One region of the Rhizobium sp. EC-SD404 genome, then DNA from elsewhere that is predicted to be linked to it. Evidence: riboswitches for the same ligand, from Rfam matches in the RefSeq annotation. Region 1 holds a riboswitch; each other region holds the start of a gene.
What was found. Region 1 has a riboswitch for cobalamin ahead of GC125_RS04885 (TonB-dependent receptor plug domain-containing protein). Riboswitches for the same ligand answer to the same signal wherever they lie in the genome.
Positions count from the first base shown of each region.

Region 2: linked by a shared signal. The riboswitch ahead of GC125_RS13535 (HupE/UreJ family protein) and the one ahead of GC125_RS04885 (TonB-dependent receptor plug domain-containing protein) in region 1 are both predicted to bind cobalamin.
Region 3: linked by a shared signal. The riboswitch ahead of GC125_RS07600 (ABC transporter substrate-binding protein) and the one ahead of GC125_RS04885 (TonB-dependent receptor plug domain-containing protein) in region 1 are both predicted to bind cobalamin.

Region 1 covers NZ_LR701459.1:820,666-823,938, forward strand. Annotated here, with positions in the region: gene GC125_RS04885 (TonB-dependent receptor plug domain-containing protein) at 1-1,538, opposite strand, end outside; cobalamin riboswitch at 1,728-1,933, opposite strand; gene GC125_RS04890 (indolepyruvate oxidoreductase subunit beta family protein) at 2,004-3,273, opposite strand, start outside.
Region 2 covers NZ_LR701459.1:2,646,337-2,649,609, reverse strand. Annotated here, with positions in the region: gene GC125_RS13550 (FAD-dependent oxidoreductase) at 1-195, shown strand, start outside; gene GC125_RS13545 (DUF2783 domain-containing protein) at 192-389, shown strand; gene mgrA (L-glyceraldehyde 3-phosphate reductase) at 457-1,509, shown strand; cobalamin riboswitch at 1,570-1,756, shown strand; gene GC125_RS13535 (HupE/UreJ family protein) at 1,806-2,414, shown strand; gene znuA (zinc ABC transporter substrate-binding protein ZnuA) at 2,509-3,273, opposite strand, start outside.
Region 3 covers NZ_LR701459.1:1,395,549-1,398,821, reverse strand. Annotated here, with positions in the region: gene GC125_RS07605 (class I SAM-dependent methyltransferase) at 55-756, shown strand; cobalamin riboswitch at 926-1,121, shown strand; gene GC125_RS07600 (ABC transporter substrate-binding protein) at 1,251-2,264, shown strand; gene GC125_RS07595 (FecCD family ABC transporter permease) at 2,261-3,273, shown strand, end outside.

The DNA of each region.
Region 1 (3,273 bases):
TGGCGGCGGCTTTCCCCGAGCAGGTTGATCGGCGTGGATGCGTAGGTCGGTGCCGGCCCGAAGACCGTTGCGATCTCGTTGGTGAGGTCCTGATTGAAATAGGTGAGATCGACGATGAGCGCTCCACCGAGGAAGCCTTGCTCGATGCCGATATCGAACCCGATGCTTTCTTCCGGAACGAGATCGGGGTTTCCGACGAAGCTTTCCGGATCATAGCCGAATTGCTCGATGAAGGTGGGATTGGTGACGCCCGTCCCGATCGAGGAGTGCAGACGCGTGAGCGTGCCCGGAACGGCCCAGGCACCGCTGAGGCTGAACGTCGTGGAATCGGCGAAGCGGTCGTTCAGATCGTGACGGATCGCGCCATTCAGAAAGAACTGCCCGAGATACTCGCCGCGATATTCGGCAACGAACGAGTTCCCATCGCGGCTCTGGCGTTCGGTCAGGTGAGACGGCAGGTAGGTTTCCCGCTCGAACTCGTACCCGCCTGTGATCTTGTGCGTGGCGTCGAGCAGGTTCGGCGTGTCGAACGCATAGGTCGCCTGATAGGAAACGGTGACGCGGTTGCCGTCGCTGGATGTTGCAAGCGCTCCATCGGTGAAGTTTTCACGGAACGTGTCGTTGCCGGAGATTCGCAGATTTTGCGTCCAGGCGCCATCGGCAGATTCATGCGTAAGCCCGAGCGAACCAACAAGCTCTTCTGTAGCCGTTTCCTCGTCGCCATCGACGACCAGGCCGACGAACGGGCCCGGCAGGAAGTCCGGCGGTCCGAGCGTCTCGAAATTCTGCGGATCGAGTTCGCTGCGGCGATTGACGTAGCGAAGCGTGCCGTCGAGCGTCAGCCCCGGCATCAGGTCATAGGCGAACCGGCCGTTGAGCGTGGCATTGCGGTCGCCGTCCTTCTCCGAGCCGAACGGCGAGACATTGTAGCCGTCGCTGCGTCGGAACGTGGCGCCGAGCGACAGATCGAAATCGTCGCGCCCGCCACTCAGCGTGACGCCGCCGAGCACGGTGCCGTCGGTTCCGGTCTCGCTCCGTACGTTCGTCCTGAAGCCGCCACGCTCGCCGCGCTTGGTGATGACGTTGATGACGCCCGAGAGCGCGTTGGACCCATAAAACGCGCTTTGCGGCCCACGCAGGACCTCGATACGTTCGATGTCGGACGTCATGAGGCTGCCGAAATCAAACTCGCCGGCCGCCGTGTCGCTGACGTCCACGCCGTCGATCATGACGATGACGTGGTTGGCTTCCGCGCCGCGTACGCGCACCTGCGTCTGCGCCCCGATCGATCCCATGCGGGAGACGGACAGTCCGGGAACCGTGCGCAGGATATCGGCAACCGACGTGACCTGGCTTCGCTCGATATCCTCGGCAGTGATCACGGTGAAGGCGCGGCCGGATTTTTCCTGGGCCACGGGTGTCAGCCCGTCGGTGACCAGCAGACGGTCGAGAACGGTAGTGGTCTCGGCATCCTGAGCGTTGGCAACGCCGACAGCTGCCAGCAGGATCGCGCCTGCTGGAATGAATATTCTAAGCAATGTGTCTGCCCCTTCGGGTCATGGAACGGCACGGAGGCACGCTCCCGGTTTCATCAGAAACCGCAGACGGACGGACGGCAGAGGCGATATGCACAAAGGCTCACCAAAGGTCGCACCCGGCGTGCGGCAACACTCTTTCAAATGTCACCGCCACGGACGACCGCGCATGGACCACACCCCGTGTCCACGCATGGGTGACTGGAACAGGCAGGTCTCCTGACTTCCGCGTCAACGCTCCATCTTCCGCCTTCCCGAATGTGCGAACACACCCAGTGGCATCGTGGAAGGAAGCTCGGCGGCTACAGTTGCGGGGGCAGTTGCGGGATTGGCCAGATGGCCGAACCGCATTCCCTTTTCATCCACCCGAAGGTGAAACCCGTTCCGAGCACACGTTTAGGGGTGGGCGTTCCTTGGGTCAATCCGCCGGCTCGCCCATGCTGGGAAATCTTCGCTCCAAGAGATTCTTTAGAGCGTCTCGATCGTTTTCAGAGCGCCATCCAGGGCCTTGCCTTCCTCGTCGAGAAGGGCGGCTTCGCGCAGACGCCGCAGCCAGTCGGCCGCATCCTCCCGGTGGCGGATCATCGGCAGACCGTCCATGACGCGTCGGTACTTCGACAGGCCGCGCTCGTGCGTGTCGGAATATCCCTTGATCAGGCGCCGGCATTTCAGCACCTCGACGGCCAGATCGTAATTGATGTCGCGGACCGACAGCGCCGTTTCCAGCCATTGCGTCATGTGCTTCATCTCCACCTCGTGGCGGAGCAGGCGTCGTCGCGCGGGCTTCAAGGTCGCAATCCCGTAGAGCATGCCGAAGCCGACGATGCCGTCGGTGCGGATGCGGCGGCCGCGGTTGAACACCTTGTCGAGGGCGCCGAACACCCTTGGGCTGTTCTCGATCCAGCGTCCGAGCCGGACAGGCAACGTGCCGCAGATTTCCTGCATGCGCGGATGAAAATACTCCGTCACATGGGCGATGGCGTCGCCGCCGATCCCCTGTTCGCGCCGCAGCCGCGCTTCGCGGCTCGCACGGGTCTTGAGGTCGGCCACGCGAATGATGTCGTCATAGACCATCGCGTTGGCGATGTATTTGGCGGCCTCGATCGACAGCCGCCATTCATGCGCAGCATCGTCGGTAGCGATGACCTTCTTGAGATGGTCGAGATAGTCTCGGCCGTAGGCGAGATCCTGGTAGTCCACGACCTTGCGTAGACCACGACCGGCCATGTCCTGCACGGGAGCAGGGAGGTCGCCGATCATGTTGCGCAGCGTGCGCCATTCGGAAACCAGCGCTTCGGGACCTTCCGGATCGCGCGCTTCGGCTTTCACCGCTTCGGGAACGGCGACCGACGGTGTCTTTCCGCCTGCAAGCGCAAGGTCGCACGCGGCATTGAACGCCCGCAGGCTCGCCTCGACGCCGCGGCCGGAACGCCGGATGGTCGCCTCGTAGGCGTCGCGCTCGAAGGGCAGGGCGCCGCTGCCGGCAAGGGCTCCGAACAGGCTGGACGAAATCACGCTGCCAGCATCGACCGCGACCTGCTCCATGTCGAAGCAGACGAGGCGATGTGCGGCGGCGGCAACGGCTTCCGTCACGCCAGGTGAGTCCGCGCGGCCATCGCCTGGCACGATCTTCTCGGAAACTGCGAGGACCCGGTGGGCCGAGGCGATCAGCGTCGTGCGATCCGGCGTCACGAAGCCGCGCATGACGGCGCGCCCGGCTTCCATGAGTTCCGCGGCG
Region 2 (3,273 bases), 1.8 Mb from region 1:
GTCATCCAGGTCGTGGCCGATGCCTCGGCCGGCGAAGACTGCCTGATCGATCTGGAGGGGCACGCCCTCAAACGGCTTGGACAGGGTTTCACCTATCTCGTTCGGCCGGACCAGCACGTCGCGGCAGCGTTTGTCGCGCCCAGCGCCGACGACATTGCCGTCGCCCACAAACGCACGCTTGGAGCCGGCCAATGACCGATCTTCTGCAAGACCGGCTCGGACCTGCCGGCGATCGCTTCTATGCCGAGCTAATGGCGGCGCAACGGACGCTCTCGACCGAAGAGGCACAGCGCTTCAACGCACGGCTCATTCTCCTGATGGCGAACGCCATCGGCGATGGCGAGACGCTCGCTGCGCTGATCCGCGAGGCCGCGCGACGCAAGGCGTGAAGCCTCTTCCGTTTTGGCGGCGGAGCGCCTATCCCTCGCGCTTCAAAGCATGAAGGGAGATTGCGCCATGGCATGGCAGCCGGCTGAAAACCGTTACGAAACGATGCGCTACAACCGTTGCGGCCGCAGCGGGTTGAAGCTTCCCGCGATTTCCCTCGGTCTCTGGCACAATTTCGGCGACGACACGCCCCATCAGACCAAGCGCGACATCTGCCGCCGCGCCTTCGATCTCGGCATCACTCATTTCGACCTCGCCAACAATTACGGCCCGCCGCCCGGATCGGCGGAAACGGCTTTCGGCGAAATCCTGCGGACCGATTTTTCCGGCTACCGCGATCAGCTGATCATCTCTTCCAAGGCCGGCTACGACATGTGGCCGGGGCCCTATGGCGAGTGGGGCAGCCGCAAATACGTGATCGCCTCCTGCGACCAGAGCCTGAAGCGGATGGGTCTCGACTATGTCGACATCTTCTATTCGCACCGGTTCGATCCGGAAACGCCGCTTGAAGAGACGATGATGGCGCTCGATCAGATCGTGCGCTCCGGCAAGGCGCTCTATGCCGGTATCTCGTCCTACAACGCCCAGCGGACGCGGGAAGCCGCAGCGATCCTCAAGGACCTCGGCACGCCGTGCATCATCCACCAGCCGAGCTATTCCATGCTCAACCGCTGGGTCGAGGAGGATGGGCTTCTCGATGCGCTCGATGATCTCGGCATCGGCTCGATCGTGTTCTCGCCACTCGCGCAGGGCATGCTCACGACCAAGTATCTGAAGGGCGTACCTGACGACAGCCGTGCCAGCCAGGGCAAGTCCCTGATGCCGGAGTTCCTGAACGACAAGAACCTCGCCAATATCCGTGCGCTGAACGAGATCGCCGAGAAGCGCGGCCAGACGCTGGCGCAGATGGCAATCGCTTGGGTCCTGCGCGGTGGCCGCGTCACCTCGGCGCTGATCGGCGCGAGCCGTGTGTCGCAGGTGGAGGATTGCGTGGGTGCACTCGCCAATCTCGATTTCACCGATGCCGAGCTTGCCGAAATCGACAGCCATGCCCGCGACGCCGATATCAATCTGTGGGCGGCATCGGCGGAGCGCAAAGGGCCTGCCCGCAGAAAGAAGTGAAGCGTCAGCTTTTGCTCAAGAAATGAGCATCGGCACCGGTTGTGTTTTATCGCAGCCGCTGTCACCAATCGTTGCGACGGTGCCTTGAGTTTCAAGGTGAAACGGGAAGCCGGTGAAAAGCCGGCGCCGCCCCCGCGACTGTCAGGGACGACGCCCCTTCATCATGCCACTGGTGTGCTTCTTGCATCGGGAAGGCGGAGGGGATTGGTCCCGAGCCAGGAGACCGGCCGTCAGCCACGCGGCAAAGCCGCATATACGACCCAAAGGTGGGGCGGAGGGCCCCGAAAGGACAACACATGCGTATCTTGACCACACTTGCAGCCTTCGCGCTTTCGACTGGGGTGGCATTCGCCCATACCGGTCATGGCAGCCATGACAATGCAAGTTTCACCTACGGTTTCATGCATCCGTTGGGCGGCCTGGACCATCTTCTTGCGATGATCGCCGTCGGCTTTCTGGCGTATCTCGTCTCTGACCGAACCAGCTCGAACCGGCCGCTCTGGCTCGTCCCGGCAGCCTTTGTCGGCGCCATGGCGATCGGCGGGATCCTTGGCGCTTTTGCATTCGACCTGCCGCTCGTCGAACTCGGCATCGGCCTGTCGATCGTCGCCATCGGCGCAGCCGCCGCTTTCGGCCGCCAGATGCCGGTCGCTGCGGCCATGGCTCTCGTCGGCTTCTTCGCAATCTTCCATGGTCATGCGCACGGCACCGAAATGCCTCAGGACAGCGCGGGGCTCGCCTATGGCCTCGGCTTCATGGCGGCAACGGCCCTTCTTCATGCTGCGGGCATCGCAGCAGGCCTCGGCATCGGCAAGCTGTCGCGCTCGCAGGGCGTGCTTGCAGCGCGCGCCGGTGGCGGCGTGATGGCGCTTGCCGGTGTCGCCATCGTGGCCGGCATCATCTGATATTTCGCCGGACTGCGATCAACGCGATCAGAGAAAAGGCCCCGGCAGCGCTGTCGGGGCCTTTTTTCGTCGGGGTTTCAATCAAACGTAGTAATCAGCTTTCTTCGCCGAGACATGTCGCGAACGACGTCGCCATGTTGCGCAGAAGCTCGAAGTAGAGATCAGGCCCGTCGGCGATCTCCGCGCCTTCCGGATCCAGCACGCCCGCCTTCGCATCTGTGCCTTCGATCACGACATTGACGATCCGAGGCTCGAATTGCGGCTCGGCGAAGACGCAGGCAGCATCGAGCTCGCTCACGCGCTGGCGCAGTTCGGAGATGCGTTCCGCCCCCGGCGCCACTTCCGGGCTGATCGTAATCGCGCCGGCGGCTTGAAGGCCGAACCGCTCCTCGAAATAGCGATAGGCATCATGAAAGACGATGAAGGGCCGGTCGGCAACCGGTTCGACGGTCGTGGCGATGTCGGTCGACAATTCGTCGATCCGCGACGTCAGGTCATCCGCATTGCTGCGATAGACCTCGGCGTTGTCCGGATCGGCATCAGACAGAGCCGTCACGATCGCGCCCACCATCAACTTCGCATTTTCGGGATCCAGCCAATAATGCGGGTCAGTCCCGGAGTGATCATGCCCGGCATTGTCATCGTCACCATGGTCATGCGCGGCGTCTTCTTCGTCGGCATGGTCGTGACCGTGGTCGTCGTGGCTATGTTCGTCATGGCCGTGGTCGTGCTCTTCGTCATCGTGTGCATGCTCATCGGCGTCATGGCCGGCTTCAGCGTGCTCGTCATGAGCATGGTCGTCGCCATGGTCTCCATGATCGTGTGCCTCGAAGGCGCCGCCTTCGCGGAATTCGAGCCG
Region 3 (3,273 bases), 570 kb from region 1:
GAGCTGCTCACAGCACAGAGTGGCTCGTCATTTCCTGGATGAAAGAATTTCAAAATGCCCAATCCTCACACACCCGCAGCAGAGAGCTTTTTCAGCAGCGAGCTGGCACGCCGCTATGATGAGCGTAACAGCGAGCTCGGCGAACTCAGCGCCGGTATGCATTTTGCCATTCGGCTGGTTCTGGACGACCTGCCATCCGACGCGCGCATTCTCTGTATCGGAGTCGGAACCGGCGCGGAAATACTGTCGCTGGCTCGATCTCACGCGGATTGGCGCTTTGTCGGTGTCGATCCATCGGCCGAAATGCTCGCGGTGTGCCGCGAGAAGCTGACGAGTGCCGGCCTGCTCGACCGGTGCGAACTGATCACCGGATACATCGATGACGTGCCGGCCGATAAGGGGTTCGACGCCATCGTCACGGTCATGGTCGCGCATTTCATATCTCGCGATGATCGACCGAACTTCTATCGAAACGTCTATGACCGCCTCAGGAGCAGTGGGTATTTTGTCAGCACGGAAATCAGTGCCGATCTGGAAGCAGCTGACTTCCCGCCCATGCTGAGGGACTGGGCGCGAATACAGGCATTGATGGGTGCCACTCCGGAAGCCCTGCGCAATTTGCCCATGATCCTCCGCAACGAACTCAGCCTGTTGTCGCCCGAAGCGACCGAGCAGCTTCTTCAAGAAACAGGCTTCAATCCACCCATCCAATTCTTTCAGACGTTTCTTGTCCACGGCTGGTACTCAACCAAATGACGGACCCTGTTGATCGACATGATCGATATGCTGCGCGATCGCGGCTCTCAGGAAGTTCATGAACGCTTCGGCTCTATCGATTGCATCGGCTTCGTCCCATCCCGTTGGCGTCGGACCGATCGTGATCAAGAGTGTCTCTGTTTCAGCATTGTGCACGCGGGACGATTGAGTTACCGCTGTCGGTGTCGGTTTCCGAAAGGAAATAACAGGGAATTCGCAGGCGACCTCGGTCGTCAAACGAAACTGCCCCCGCAACTGTAGGCGGCGAGTACTCCCCCAAAAATCCACTGGATCGGTTGATCTGGGAAGGAAGGGGTGTGCAGCGACCCGTCAGTCAGGAGACCTACCGACACGCTTGAACGTTAACGCCGGCGGGGTGTCCGGAGGGGAAGTCGTGTGTTTGCAGCCACAGGCCGATTGCGCCGAGCCAACTTTCAATCACATCGTCCTCAGCCGGATTCCCGTCTCTTCAACACAGATCGGGGTCGATCCAAATGAACAACGTTTCTCTCGCCGTGGCGGTCATTTCCGTCGCGATCCTTTCGGCGTCCATATCAGCAAACGCGACGGACTATCCGCTGCAGATCGAAAACTGCGGGCATACACTCACTTTCGATGAAGCACCCAAACGCTCGGTCGCCGTCGGCCAGTCCGCCACCGAAATGCTCTACGCGCTTGGCCTCGCCGAAACCGTTCAGGGAACTTCGGTCTGGTTCAATGACATCAGCGGCGAATTTGCTGAGACAGACGCGAAAATTCCAAGACTTGCGGACAATGAGCCCAGTTTCGAAAGCGTCTTATCCACGCAACCGGAACTCGTTGTGGCGCAGTTTTCAAGCCAGGTCGGCGAGCAAGGCGGCGTCGCCACGCGCGAACAGTTTCACGAGCTGGGCGTTGAGACCTACGTGATGCCGGCTGACTGCGTCGGAAAGGATAACTCTGTTGGCGACGGTGTAAGAAGCGACAGTTTCGATGTCGAGACCGTCTATGAAGCGATCGCCGAACTGGCCACGATCTTCGATATCGAAGATCGTGGAGAAACTCTGACCGCTGAACTGAAGCAGCGCCAGGAAGCTGCCACCGCCCGCGCAGAGCAACTCGGACTTGGCGATGTCAGTGGCGTATTCTGGTTCTCCAGCGTCGAGGCAGGTTCCGATCCCTTCGTGGCCGGGCAACGCGGCATCCCTGCCTCCATGATGGCGACGCTCGGAATGACGAACGTTGTGGAATCGAAGGAGGAATGGCCCACGGTCGGCTGGGAGACGATCGCTCGCGCTGACCCAGATGTCATCATGATCGCCCGCATGGACAGGCGGCGTTACGCGGCGGATGATTTCGAAAGCAAGCTCGAGTTCCTGAAATCGGATCCTGTCACGAGCCAGATGACCGCGGTCAAGAACGATCGGATCATCATCGTCGACGCCCATGCCGTCCATGCATCGGTCCGCATGTTCGAAGGCTTGGAAGCGATGGCGGATGGCCTCGAAAACGCAGGTCTCGCGCAATGAGGCTTCTGGCGGCCGGCGGGCGACGTTCATGGAGCGGCGGCAGCATTGCTCTGCTGACTTCGGGGGCGATCGTGCTGATGCTGGCCGCCATCCTGGCCGGGACGGCTATCGGGGAAACGCCCATCTCGCTTGGCAGCGTTTTCGCCACCCTGGCCAATCGCCTGGCTGGCGGAGGCTATGCCGTGCCGCCGATCGACGAGGGCATCATCTGGAACTACCGGCTGACGCGTGCGATCGTGGCGCTCTGTTGTGGCGCGGCGCTCGCCGTTTCGGGTCTCGTGCTGCAGAGCCTTCTGCGCAACGCGCTTGCCGATCCTTACATCCTGGGTATTTCCGCCGGCGCATCCACAGGCGCCGTGGGGGTTATGGTCGCTGGCCTGGGGGCAGGCCTCATCTCCATCTCGCTTGGCGCCTTCATGGGCGCCATTCTCGCCTTCGCTTTCGTAGCAATCCTGGCCCAGGCCGCGGGTGGCGGCGCTGCACAACGAGCCACCGGCTTGATCATCTTGGCGGGCGTCGCGGGCTCTCAGCTTTTCAACGCGATCACCTCATTCGTCATCGCGCATTCCGCAAGCGCAGAGCAGGTCCGCGGCATCACGTTTTGGCTGCTCGGCAATTTGAGTTCGGTGCGTTGGCCGGACGTCCAGCTGGCATTTCCAGTGGCGCTCTTTGGGATACTCTTCTGCTGCTGGCACCGCCGCGCCCTCGATGCATTCGCATTCGGCTCGGAATCGGCGGCCTCGCTCGGCGTACCGGTACGCCGCATTCAGATCATGCTGGTTGGCACCGTGGCTCTCATGACGGCGACGATGGTGAGCATCGTTGGATCGATCGGCTTTGTCGGCCTTGTCATCCCACACGCCGCCCGTTTTCTCGTCGGGGTTCGGCACGGACGCCTCTTGCCGGTTTCGGCAATTACCGGCGGGCTGTTCCTGGTGCTGGCAGACATCGTTTCAAGGGTGATCGTGCCCGGCCAGGTTCTGCCGATCGGGGTGGTCACCGCGCTTGT